DNA from 3 places in the Mesorhizobium sp. B2-3-15 genome. Region 1 is predicted to be linked to each of the others. Evidence: predicted binding sites of a transcription regulator. Region 1 holds the regulator's gene; each other region holds the start of a gene.

Region 1 (4,199 bases):
GACCTCAACCTGTTGCGCACCAAGATCGGCATGGTGTTCCAGAAGCCGACGCCGTTCCCGATGTCGATCTATGAGAATATCGCCTTCGGCGTCAGGCTCTATGAGAAGATCGGCAAGGCCGAGATGGACGGCCGTGTCGAGCAGGCGTTGAAACGCGCCGCGCTGTGGAACGAGGTCAAGGACAAGCTCAATGCCAGCGGCCTCAGCCTGTCGGGCGGCCAGCAGCAGCGGCTTTGCATCGCCCGCACCGTGGCGGTCAAGCCGGAGGTCATCCTGCTCGACGAACCGGCCTCGGCGCTCGACCCATTGTCGACCGCCAAGATCGAGGAATTGATCGACGAGTTGCAGGCCGACTACACGATCGTCATCGTCACCCACAACATGCAGCAGGCCGCGCGCGTCTCGAAGCAGACGGCTTTCATGTATCTGGGCGAGTTGGTCGAATTCGACAAGACCGAGAAGATCTTCACGTCGCCTCGCGAGAAGCGCACGCAGGACTACATCACCGGCCGCTTCGGCTGATCTCACGCATACGAGGACCAGGATCATGGCCGAACACACAGTCGCAGCCTTCGACGAGGATCTCGGACAGATCAGCAAGCTGATCAGCGACATGGGCGATCTCGCCGGCACGATGGTCGGCGGCGCCACCAAGGCGCTGCTGAATTCCGACAACGCGCTGGCACAGCGCGTCGTCTCCGACGACGCCATCATGGACGCGCGCCAGCGCGAACTCGATGATCGCGCCATCACCCTGATCGCCAAGCGCCAGCCGATGGCCGACGATCTGCGTCATGTCGTCGGCTCGATCCGCATGGCGGGCGATCTCGAACGCATCGGCGACCTTGCCAAGAACATCGCCAAGCGCGTCGGCTCGGTCGGCCTCACCGCCACGCCGCGCGACTTGTCGCATTCCATCGACTCCATGGCGCAGCTGGTGCTGATCCAGGTGCAGGGCGTCGTCGAGGAATATGCGGCCGGCGATGCCGCCGCCCTCGCCAAGCTCAGGAATGACGACGAACGCATCGACGTCAAATACACTTCGGTGTTCCGCGAACTCCTGACTTACATGATGGAGGATCCCCGCAACATCACGGCTTGCACGCATCTTTTGTTCTGCGCCAAGAATCTCGAACGCATCGGCGACCATGTGACCAACATCGCCGAGAATGCGTATTATGTGCTGACCGGCACGCAACTGCCCGCCAATCGTCCGAAGCAGGACGAGACGGCGATGTCGGTGCCGGCGGCTTGACGGCAGGGATGATCGATCGATGATCGCGCCACGCATCATGGTGGTGGAGGACGAGGAGCCGCTGGGCGTGCTCCTCCGCTACAACCTGGAGTCCGAGGGTTACCAGGTCGAGGTGGTGACACGCGGCGACGAAGCCGAGATACGCCTCCAGGAAAACGTGCCCGACCTGCTGGTGCTCGACTGGATGGTGCCGGCGGTTTCCGGCATCGAACTCTGTCGGCGCCTGCGCATGCGGCCCGAGACGGAGCGATTGCCGATCATCATGCTGACGGCGCGCGGCGAGGAGAGCGATCGCGTGCGCGGCCTCTCGACCGGCGCCGACGACTATCTGGTCAAGCCGTTCTCGACGCCGGAATTCATGGCCCGGGTCAAGGCGCTGCTGCGCCGCGCCAAACCGGAAGTGCTGTCCAGCGTGCTCAAGGTCGGCGACATCGTGCTCGACCGCGAATCGCACCGGGTCTATCGCAAGAAGAGCGAGATCCGGCTCGGACCGACCGAGTTCAGGCTGCTCGAATTCATGATGCGCCATCCCGGCCGCGTGTTCTCGCGCAGCCAGTTGCTCGACAATGTCTGGGGCGAGACGATCTACATCGACGAGCGCACCGTGGATGTGCATGTCGGCCGCCTGCGCAAGGCGGTCAACAATGGCCGCATGCCCGATGTGATACGCACCATCCGTGGCGCGGGCTACGCAATCCGCGAGGATTGAGATCAGGCCACGTTCTTGCCGGATCTCACCTGCACGCCCGGCGCGAAGATCTCCTGGTCGACGAAGGTGAGCGCGCGCATGGCGCAGCCCTCGCGGATCAGCGGCAATTCGTTCGGCTCTGTATCGAAGGAAATCGACGTCGAATGCTGGCCGCCGGCGGTCTGGGCGATGGCCTCACGCAAGGCCGGCTCGATCAGATCGAAGGCGGCGGCGCTGACGCCGACCATCGCAACCGGCGCCGGATCGATCAGCGCGAACAAGCTGCCAAGGCCATAGCCCAGCGCCTCGCCGGCCTTGCGATAGGCCTCGCGCTCCGGTCCGTCTCTTTCGCGCGCCGTGGCCGCCAATGCGCGCATGTCGGCGTCGCTGACGTCGACCGGTTTGGCGTCCTCACCCATCTGTCCTGCATTACGCCAGATGGCATAGTTGCCGGCATAGGCCTCGACGCAGCCGCGCCGCCCGCAGCGGCAGAGCGCGCCGCCGGGGCGATGGATCATGTGGCCGAACTCGCCGCCTGAGGAATGGGTGCCGGTGAACAGCTCGCCCTTCAGCACCAGGCCCATGCCGATGCCGTGCGAGAGCAGGATGGCGATGAAGTCGTCGCGGTAGCGCTCGGGGTCGCGCCAGCGCAGCGCCACAGCCATCATGTTGCAGTCGTTCTCCATGGTGGCGGGGATGCCGAATTCGGCTTCGAGTATATCGGCGAAGGCAATGTCCGTCTGCGGCGTGATCGGCGACCACAGCATGGCGCGCGCCTCGGTGTCGGTGATGCCCTGGATCGCCAGCGCGATGCGGGCAATGCTGGCGACATCGAGGTCGGGATCCTCGAGGCGGCGCCGGACGATGGCCACGCATTCGCCGATCAGCGCCTCGCGCGACATGGTCAGCGTGTCCAGCCGGCGCTGCTCCTCCGATATCACCTGGCCGGCGTAGTCGATGACGGCGACGGAGAGGAAATTCAGCGACAGCACCACGGTCATGACCGCCGCGGCCTCGGGGTTGAGACAAAGGCCCACCTGCGGCCGGCCGCGTTTCAGTGAGCCGGCCTCGTTCGGCTTGCCTTCGCTCAGGATACCTTCGCCGATCAGGTCGGCTGATATCGCCGATATGGTCGAGTGGCTCAGGGCGGTGGTGGCGGCGATCTCAGTGCGCGAGGGCTGGCCACCCCGGCGCACGGCTCCAATCACCATTGCGCGGTTGCGCCGGCGCAGATCGTCGTGGCGGATTCCGACCGACATGATTTCCCTCCCCGTCGCCGCGGTTCTTGACGCCCCCTCGAACACCTCCGGCAACGGGTCGAATACTGGCAGAAGCGGCTGGGGCTGTCATTTATTTATTGCGGGGCTCGAAAAAAGGATTCCGGCACCTCAAAATCCGTCAGAATCGATGTTGACAGTGTTCCGGCGATGGACCAGTGTTTTTTCGAGGCTCGAAAAAATTAGGGCCTTTGTGCCGGCCTTAGGGCCAGTTTGGTCGCGCCACACGCGGGCGCAGGGAGGATATCATGAAGAGATTCACAGTCGCCGTTCTGGCGGGTGTCGCCATGTCGCTGACGCTGGCGTCGGTCGCGCAGGCGAAGGGCAAGGTTATCGGCGTGTCGTGGTCCAACTTCCAGGAGGAGCGCTGGAAGACCGACGAGGCCGCCATGAAGAAGGCGATCGAGGCCGCGGGCGACAAGTACATTTCCGCCGATGCGCAGTCCAATCCTGGCAAGCAGCTGACCGATGTCGAGAGCCTGATTTCGCAGGGTGCCAATTCGCTGATCATCCTGGCGCAGGACGCGTCGGCCATCGGCCCGGCGGTACAGAAGGCGCTCGACGAGGGCATTCCGGTCGTCGGCTATGACCGCCTGATCGAGAACAAGGACGTCTTCTACCTGACCTTCGACAACAAGGAAGTCGGCCGCATGCAGGCCCGCGAAGTGTTCAAGGTGAAGCCTGAGGGCAATTACGTCTTCATCAAGGGCTCGGGCGCCGATCCGAATGCCGACTTCCTGTTCTCGGGCTCTATGGAAGTGCTGAAAGCGGCAATAGACAGCGGCAAGATCAAGAATGTCGGCGAAGCCTATACGGACGGCTGGCTGCCCGCCAACGCCCAGAAGAACATGGAACAGTTCCTCACCGCCAACGACAACAAGGTCGACGCCGTGGTCGCCGCCAATGACGGCACCGCCGGCGGTGTGGTCGCGGCGCTGACGGCGCAGGGGCTCGCCGGCACCGTGCCGGTCTCCGGCCA
Region 2 (4,199 bases), on a different contig from region 1:
CGCCGCATGACCAGGAAGCTATCGGAGACGCCGCTGGTCCACCCGACGGCGGAGGTGCACAACTCGACACTCGGCCGCTGGACCGAGATCGCCGACCGCAGCCGGGTTTCGGAAAGCGAGATCGGGGACTATTCCTACATGATGCAGGACTGCGCGGTCTGGTGCGCGACGATCGGCAAATTTGCCAACATCGCCGCCAGCGTGCGCCTCAACGCCACCAACCACCCGACCTGGCGGCCGACGCTGCACCACTTCACCTACCGCGCCTCCGACTATTGGGACGACGCCGAGCATGAGAGCGAATTCTTCGCCGAGCGCCGCGCCAAGCGCGTCATCATCGGCCACGACACCTGGCTCGGCCACGGCTCGACCGTCCTGCCCGGCGTCACCGTCGGCGACGGCGCCGCCGTTGGCGCCGGCGCGGTCGTCTCGAAGGACGTCGCGCCCTACACGATCGTCGCCGGCGTACCGGCAAAACCGATCCGCGAGCGCTTCGACCGCCGCACCGCCGAGCGCTACCAGGCGCTTGCCTGGTGGGATTGGGATCACGCGAGGCTGCGCGCGGCACTGGACGATTTCCGAGAGTTGTCGGCGGAGGCGTTCCTGGAGAAATACGGTTGACGCCATTGATGTTTTTGCCAAAGTATTGTTTGGAAAACTCAGCGGCACAGGGCAGGAATGGGCTTTATCGTCTTAATACTTTTTTGTGTTGGAATGGCCCTGTTGGTACTGGGAAATTTGGCAGTGAAGCGTGAGATTAATCGCTGGGGCCAGTCTGACGTAGTCTCCTCAATCATTATGATAGTGGTAGGGCTGGGGTTATCGGCGACAGGATTAGTACCACTCTATATTTTATGGTTCCTCGCCAACCTTACCGGAAAGCCAGGCTAACAGCCTTCCTGTAAACCGGAGACCGTTTCCATCATATTTTGCGGGCTGGCGATGGTCACCGGGGTCGTGGAACGTCAGTTGGGCGCAGGCGATGGTCGGACGCCGTTTCCGCTGCCATGTTGATGATCTTGGGATTGCGTCTATCCTAAGCGCGCTGGTTCCTACTCATCTGTTCGGCACGATGCTCATACAGGGCACCGTTCACATCCCTGACATGTGACTCGGACAGGAGGCATCTCTCCCAAAGGAGATTTCCATGACCGTCAGACCCTCGCTTACCGGATTTTTCGAAGGTTCCAGTCCGACGCCGCCGGTGCATCTCGGCACCCGCTATGACACGTCAGGCAACTTCCTCTTCGAGCCCGGCAACACGGTGGTCAGCCATCTTGTCGAGGGCTCGCCGTCGGAGGCGGTGGTGTTGGCCGTCCGCGAGAAGATGCTGGCAATGCCTGATGCCGACCGCCTCGCCTTCACGCCCGTTTCCAGCCTGCACATGACCCTTTTCCAGGGCATAATCGAATATCGCCGTCGCCTGCCCTTCTGGCCGCGGGACGTGCCGCTCGACACCAGCATCGACGCCATGACCCGCCTCTATCTGGAGCGCCTGAAGGGGTTCCAGGGCTTCGGCCCTTTCAACATCAAGGTGGCCGAGGTCCTGCCGACCGGCCTCACCGTTGCCGGCGCGACCGACGAGGATGCGCGCATCATGCGTGCATGGCGCGATGCGCTCGCGGTGCCGTTCGGCTGCCGGCATCCCGATCACGACACCTACGTCTTCCACATCACCTTCGCCTATCAGATCCAGCGCTTTGATGATGATAGGGCCGCCGCGTGGCAGGCGCTGTTTGACGGTTGCCTGGCGCTTTTCGCGCGCCAGGCGCCGGTGATCGAGATCAAGGCTCCCGCCTTCTGCGCGTTCCGCGACATGAAGCATTTCGAGGAATTGCTGGTGCTCGGCTGATCGCCCGCAAGGCGCCAGTCGCCGCGCCTGTGGAGCGTAACAAAACTGACATCATCGCGACACGGCAGGTTCATGTGGCTGCGTTAGGCGAATGCCTGACGATCAATATGGACCGGACTGGAACCAGCCCATGTCAGCAAACTCTGCCACGCTCGAAATCCGCGGCGTCAGCCGACGATTTGGCAAGAACACCGCCGTCAGCGACGTCAACATCTCGATCCCGCAAGGGCAGATGGTCGGCGTCATCGGTCGTTCGGGCGCCGGCAAATCCACTCTTCTTCGCATGATCAACCGTCTTGTCGACCCCAGCCAGGGGTCGATTTTTTTTGACGGCGCCGAGGTCTCCCGGCTGCGCGGCTCGCCGCTGCGGCGCTGGCAGCGCGACTGCGCCATGATCTTCCAGCAGTTCAACCTGGTGCCGCGCCTCGACGTGCTGACCAACGTGCTGCTCGGCAAATTGAACCACCGTTCGACCCTGTCCAATCTTCTGGGCATGTTTTCGCGCGCCGAGTGCGCGGAGGCGGTCGCCGCGCTCGAGCGGCTCGACATCGCCCGCACCGCACTTCAGCCCGCCGGCACGCTGTCGGGCGGCCAGCAGCAGCGCGTCGCCATCGCCCGCGCCATGATGCAGCAGCCCAGGGTGATCCTCGCCGACGAGCCGATCGCCTCGCTCGACCCGCTTAACGCCAAGGTGGTGATGGATTCTCTGCAGGACATCAATCTGCGCGAAGGCATCACCGTTGTCACCAATCTGCATACGCTCGATACCGCCCGCACCTATTGCAACCGCATCATCGGCATGGCCGCCGGCAAGGTCGTCTTCGACGGGCCGCCCGAAGAGCTCGACCGCCAAGCCGTGCGTCTTGTCTATGGCGCCGACAGCAATGGCGGCGAGATATCGGAGGTCATCACCTCCACCAGTGTTGCCTTCAAGCAGAAGATCGCCGCATCCGCCGGACCGCTCGAACCCGCATTCCCGGGATACTGAGCCCAGTAAGGGCCAATAGCGAGCAGCCTGGATCGTCCGTCCGCGTCAAGGGCACTTGTCAAGATCAAGAACGCTGCCGGCGCGGGGCCGGAACTTACAGGAGAGATATCAATGTTCAGGAAGATGGTTTTCGGTGCCGTTTCGGTGCTCGCCATGGCCACCAGCATGGCCCATGCCGCCGACATGAAGGAATTTCGCGTCGGCATTCTCGGCGGTGAAAACGAAACCGACCGGCTGCGCAACTACCAGTGCCTGGCCGATCACCTGAAGGCAGAGTTTGGCTTCGAGAAGGTTTCGCTGTTCCCCGCCGCTGACTATGACGGCGTCATCCAGGGCCTGCTCGGCGGCACGCTCGACTTCGCCGAACTCGGCGCTTCCGGCTACGCCAGCGTCTATCTCAAGGATCCGAAGGCGGTTACCCCGATCCTCACCACCAAGCAGACCGACGGCTCCACCGGCTATTATTCGATCGGCCTGGCGCTGAAGACGTCGGGGATCACCGACATCAAGTCGGCCAAGGGCAAGAAGCTCGGCTATGCCGATCCGGATTCGACCTCCGGCTATCTGATCCCGCTGACCCAGATTCCGAAGACCACCGGCGCCTCGAACGAGACCTACTTCGCGTCGACCCAGTTCAATGGCGGCCACGAAAACAACGTTCTGGCCGTGCGTGACGGTAAGGTAGATGTCGCGGTCGACGATTCCTCGGGCATCGGCGACTTCAAGAACGGCTACACCTCCGGCACCTTCCACAAGGAAGTCGCCAAGGGCGCCGTCGACCCCAACGACTTCGTCGAAGTCTGGCGCTCGGGCCTGATCCCGAATGGCCCGCTGGTCGTTCGCACCGCGATCGGCGACGACATGACCGCCAAGCTGGCCGCCTTCTTCACTGACCTGCCCAAGAAGGACAAGGCTTGCTTCGAAGGCGTCGAAGGCGGCGATTTCACCGGCTACGTTCCGGTGAAGCCGGACTTCTACAGCGTCATCGTCGAAGCCCGTAAGGCAGCCATCGGCGGCTAACGGCGAAATTGCAAAAGGGCGGTACCTCATCAAGTACCGCCCTTTTTGCATCTCCGATCATGACCCTTTCCATGACAGCCCCCTCCGGCGCCACCCACCAGATGGCCGATGCCTGGCGACGCCAGACGTCGCTGCGCCGGTTCTATACCGTGCTGGGCGTCGGCCTGCTGCTCGCCGCCATGTTCGCCAGCATGTGGTTCGCCGACGAAGCCAATGCCGGGCACTTCTTCGACCGGCTGCCGCATATTCTGGATTTCCTGAGCTGGCTGGTCCCCAGGGACTGGAACGACGTCTGGCGGGCGCTGTTCGATATCGCCTCGCCGCATGACGCCGGCACTC
Region 3 (4,199 bases), on a different contig from region 1:
TTCCAGATCAGGCGGGCGAAGAAATCCCGGGGCAGGCCGTTCTGGTCGGCATGCGCCTGGATCAGGTTACAGACCTTGTCGATCAGCCGCTGCTTGGCCGATTGCGGTGGATCGGCCTGGGCAAGCGTCGACCAGGCCATACCGCACAGGAATATCAGCGCCACCCACGGGAAACGCCGCATCTGGTTTACTCTGCCGCGGCCTTGCCGCCCCGACCGAAGCGCTGGTCAATATAGTCGGCGACCATTTTCTCGAAATCCGCCGCGATCGACGGCCCGCGCAGCGTCGCCGCCTTCTTGCCGTCGACGAAGACCGGCGCGGTCGGCGTTTCTCCGGTGCCGGGCAGCGAAATGCCGATATCGGCATGCTTGGATTCACCGGGACCGTTGACGATGCAGCCCATCACCGCGACCTTGAGGTTCTCGACGCCCGGGTATTTCTCCCGCCACACCGGCATGTTCTTGCGCAGGTCCGCCTGGATGTTCTGCGCCAGTTCCTGGAACACGGTGGAGGTGGTGCGGCCGCAGCCCGGGCAAGCCGCGACGATCGGCACGAACTGCCGGAAACCCATGGTCTGCAGCAGTTCCTGCGACACCTGCACCTCGCGGGTGCGATCGCCATTGGGCTCCGGCGTCAGCGAGATGCGGATGGTATCGCCAATGCCTTGCTGCAAGAGGATGCCCATGGCCGCGGAAGACGCGACGATGCCTTTGGAGCCCATGCCGGCCTCGGTGAGGCCGAGATGCAGCGCATGGTTGGAACGGGTCGCAAGCTCGGTGTAGACGGCGATCAGGTCCTGCACGCCGCTGACCTTGGCCGACAGGATGATTTTTTCGCGGCCAAGACCAATTTCCTCGGCCATCTCGGCCGACAGGATCGCCGACTGCACGATTGCCTCGCGCGTCACTTCCTGCGCCGTCAGCGGGAAACCCTTGTCCTGGTTGTCGTCCATCAGCCGCGTCAGAAGCTCCTGGTCAAGCGAGCCCCAGTTGACGCCGATGCGCACCGGTTTGTCATGTTTGATCGCCATCTCGACGATCGCCGCGAACTGCCGGTCCTTCTTATCCTTGAAGCCGACATTGCCGGGATTGATGCGGTACTTGGCCAGCGCCTCGGCGCAAGCCGGATGATCGGCCAGGAGCTTATGTCCGATATAGTGGAAATCGCCGACCAGCGGCACGTTGATGCCAAGCCGCTGCAGCCGCTCATGAATGCGCGGCACGGCGGCGGCACTTTCATCGCGGTCGACGGTGATGCGCACGATCTCGGAGCCGGCGCGGTGCAGCGCCGCGACCTGCGCGACTGTCTGGTCGATATCGGCCGTGTCGGTGTTGGTCATCGACTGAACGACCACCGGCGCGCCGCCGCCGACGACCACGCCGCCGACATCGACGCCGACCGAGGTGCGGCGGGGGAAGGGAGAAGAAAAATATCCGGTCATGCCGGCAGCCTTTTGTCTCTGGAGCGCTATGCGTCTCTCTGAAGCGCGTGCGTCCACCTGGACGCACAAGCCGGGGCCGATGCGTTGAAGTCCGGCATGAGGTGGAGGAGCAAAGATGGCTTGTCAATGGCGACAGTCGCCACTGGCAGCAATTGGTCCCGGCCGGGACCTGAAACAGCACACGAGCTGGCAGCGGCCAAGCGGGCAAGATGGGTCCGAAGGATATTAGTTTCCGCTTATGGTGCAGCGCTGAAAATCGCAATCACTGCACCGGCGGCTGGCGCCGCCGGCAAGGAAGACCGCCAGTGGTGAGCGGCTATGTCAGGTGAGGATCAATGCGTGGTTGGTTGCGCCCTCAGTTTCTCAATCGCATCCTTGAGTGCCAGCTTGCGTCGCTTGAGATTCCCGATTTCGAGGTCATCAACCGACGGGTGATTCATCGCGTCATCGATTTCGCGTTCGATGTCGCCGTGTTTCCGCTGCAACTCATCAAGATGGGATGCAAGAGACATGATTGGTTCTCCCTTTCATGGTTTTCCTCGATTGCAGCCGCCAAGGCACGTCCACCGCAGGTCGTATCTGTGACGGCACAATGACAGTGTGCCACCATCGAGCAGCGATGTCGAATGCTGCGTGGTAGCATTCCACGACAACGTGAAATGTGATATGGGCTGCGCGCCGGTGGCAGAAATTGCCGCCCCCGCCCAACCAGGCCCAGTTTTGGGCGCCGCAGACGTGCAGACGGTAGAGAATGTCCGATCAGGAACAGGCCGATACTCGCCTCGAATTTTCCCGGCTGAAGCAGGAACACGCCGATTTCGATGCCGCGATCAACGCCATGATCGCCATGAATTGCGACCCGCTGCAGATCCAGCGCATGAAAAAGAAGAAGCTGTTCCTCAAGGACCGACTGATGAAGCTGGAAGACAGGATCATTCCAGACATCATCGCCTGAGACGGAATCGCGCCGCCGGCACTTTCCGCCTATGCGCCGATCGAGAGCCCGGCGGCGCGGCCGCGCAGCAGGCCGATGAGATCGGCGGTCCGCTCCTCCGACGTATCGATCGGAACCACCAGGCACATCGTCGCCTCGACCTTGCCTGGCGCTGAAAAGACCGGCACGGCGAGGCATTTCGTATAGGCGTCGACCAGGCCCGAGGTGACGCAGTAGCCGGTCACCCCTGCCTTTGCGATGTCGGCGATGAAATCGTCGAGCCGCAGCTTGCGCCCGTCAGGCAGCACGAGATCGTCATCAGACACCATGGCTTCGATCGCAACTCTATCCAGCCCCGCAAGCAATAGCCGGCCAGACGCGGTCCAGGGCAGCGGTATCTGCAGGCCGGTGGCCGAACTGATGCGGAACGGCCTGGTACCAGGGCTGGAATGGACGATCGTATAGCGGCCGCTCTGCAGCATGCACAATTCCGAGGTCTCGCCCGTCTCGCGCGACAGATGGTCGACCTCCTGGCGCCCGCGCCGCAACAGGTCGTTGCCGCGCACATAGTCCATTCCGTAAAGGTAGAGCTTCTTGCCGAAATAGACGCGATTGCCGTCGCCGGCCATTTCAAGGAGGCCGGCATCGACCAGAGACCGCACCAGCGTGTAGGTGGTCGAACGCGGCGCATTGACGCCCTTGGCGAGATCGCCAATGCCGATCGCACGCTGCGTCGTGTGAAGGAACTCTAGGATTTCCAGGACCCGGTTGAGGCCCTTCTCACGGGAGCCCGGCGCCTTCTCGTCGGCCGAAGCAGCCAAAACACTACTATCTTGCATTGTCGATTCCCGGTGCTAGTATCTGTCTTGTACAGGATACATGCGTCTCTTGTAAGAGACAATCTTTGATAATCACTGCCGCGTGTATGGCCTGTGCATAGGGGAACACAACACGAAAGGAGGTCGCCGTGAACGACACATCCGGAAGACGTGATTTTCTGAAATTGGGAATGGCGGGACTTGCCACGGCCGGCGTGCTGGCAGCCGTCGATGCGCAGAAGGCCGCCGCACAGGCCGCATCCGACAGCCTGCTGCGCACCGTGCTCGACAGAGGCAAGCTGATTGTCGGGACCGGCAGCACCAACGCACCCTGGCATTTCGAGAACGATGCCGGCGAACTGGTCGGAATGGATATCACCATGGGCCGCATTCTCGCCAAGGGCCTTTTCGACGACCCGACCAAGGTCGAGTTCGTCATGCAGGATCCGGCCCAGCGCATTCCCAACGTGACCACCAACAAGGTCGACATCACCATTCAGTTCATGACTATGACGGCGCAGCGCTCGCAGCTGATCAATTTCTCCCGGCCCTACTATGTCGAAGGCGTTGCCTTGCTGACCCTGCCGACCGCCGAGAACAAGACCTTCGACAAGCTGCTGGCCGGTGGTTCAGCGACACGCATTTCCATCCTGCAGAATGTCGACGCCGAAAGCTCGGTCCACTATGCTCTGCCGCAGGCCCAGGTGTTGCAGATCGACACGCAGGCGAACGTGCTGCAGGCGCTGGAGTCCAAGCGTGCCGACGCCGCCGCGGTCGACCTGTCCACCGTGCGCTGGCTCGCCTCGCGCAATCCAGACAAGTATTTCGATGCCGGCAAGAGCTGGTATTCGATGCTTTACGGCGCCGCGCTGCGGCAAGGCGATTTGGACTGGCTGACCTTCGTCAACCAGACTTTCACCATCGCCATGTTCGGCCACGAATCGGCGCTCTATGACGCCGCCTTCAAGGACTATTTCGGCCAGGAGCCGCCGGCGCGTCACCCCGG

What was found. The regulator PhoB, encoded in region 1, activates phosphate uptake and scavenging genes when phosphate is short. The targets are predictions, from matches to a motif close to TGTCATNNANCTGTCAT.
Region 2: the regulator PhoB is predicted to act here: its motif matches at 1,888-1,904, upstream of phnC (phosphonate ABC transporter ATP-binding protein).
Region 3: the regulator PhoB is predicted to act here: its motif matches at 2,023-2,039, upstream of FJ954_RS20125 (YdcH family protein).

The regions. Positions count from the first base shown of each region.
Region 1 covers NZ_VFVO01000010.1:237,028-241,226, reverse strand. Annotated here, with positions in the region: gene pstB (phosphate ABC transporter ATP-binding protein PstB) at 1-522, shown strand, start outside; gene phoU (phosphate signaling complex protein PhoU) at 548-1,255, shown strand; gene phoB (phosphate regulon transcriptional regulator PhoB) at 1,275-1,964, shown strand; gene FJ954_RS21385 (ROK family protein) at 1,967-3,202, opposite strand; gene xylF (D-xylose ABC transporter substrate-binding protein) at 3,469-4,199, shown strand, end outside.
Region 2 covers NZ_VFVO01000006.1:38,238-42,436, reverse strand. Annotated here, with positions in the region: gene phnL (phosphonate C-P lyase system protein PhnL) at 1-10, shown strand, start outside; gene FJ954_RS13755 (DapH/DapD/GlmU-related protein) at 7-621, shown strand; gene FJ954_RS13750 (DUF1868 domain-containing protein) at 1,142-1,852, shown strand; gene phnC (phosphonate ABC transporter ATP-binding protein) at 1,983-2,840, shown strand; gene phnD (phosphonate ABC transporter substrate-binding protein) at 2,952-3,860, shown strand; gene phnE (phosphonate ABC transporter, permease protein PhnE) at 3,920-4,199, shown strand, end outside.
Region 3 covers NZ_VFVO01000009.1:256,110-260,308, reverse strand. Annotated here, with positions in the region: gene FJ954_RS20135 (lytic transglycosylase domain-containing protein) at 1-182, opposite strand, end outside; gene ispG (flavodoxin-dependent (E)-4-hydroxy-3-methylbut-2-enyl-diphosphate synthase) at 188-1,441, opposite strand; gene FJ954_RS20125 (YdcH family protein) at 1,774-1,953, opposite strand; gene FJ954_RS20120 (YdcH family protein) at 2,193-2,396, shown strand; gene FJ954_RS20115 (IclR family transcriptional regulator) at 2,426-3,214, opposite strand; gene FJ954_RS20110 (transporter substrate-binding domain-containing protein) at 3,385-4,199, shown strand, end outside.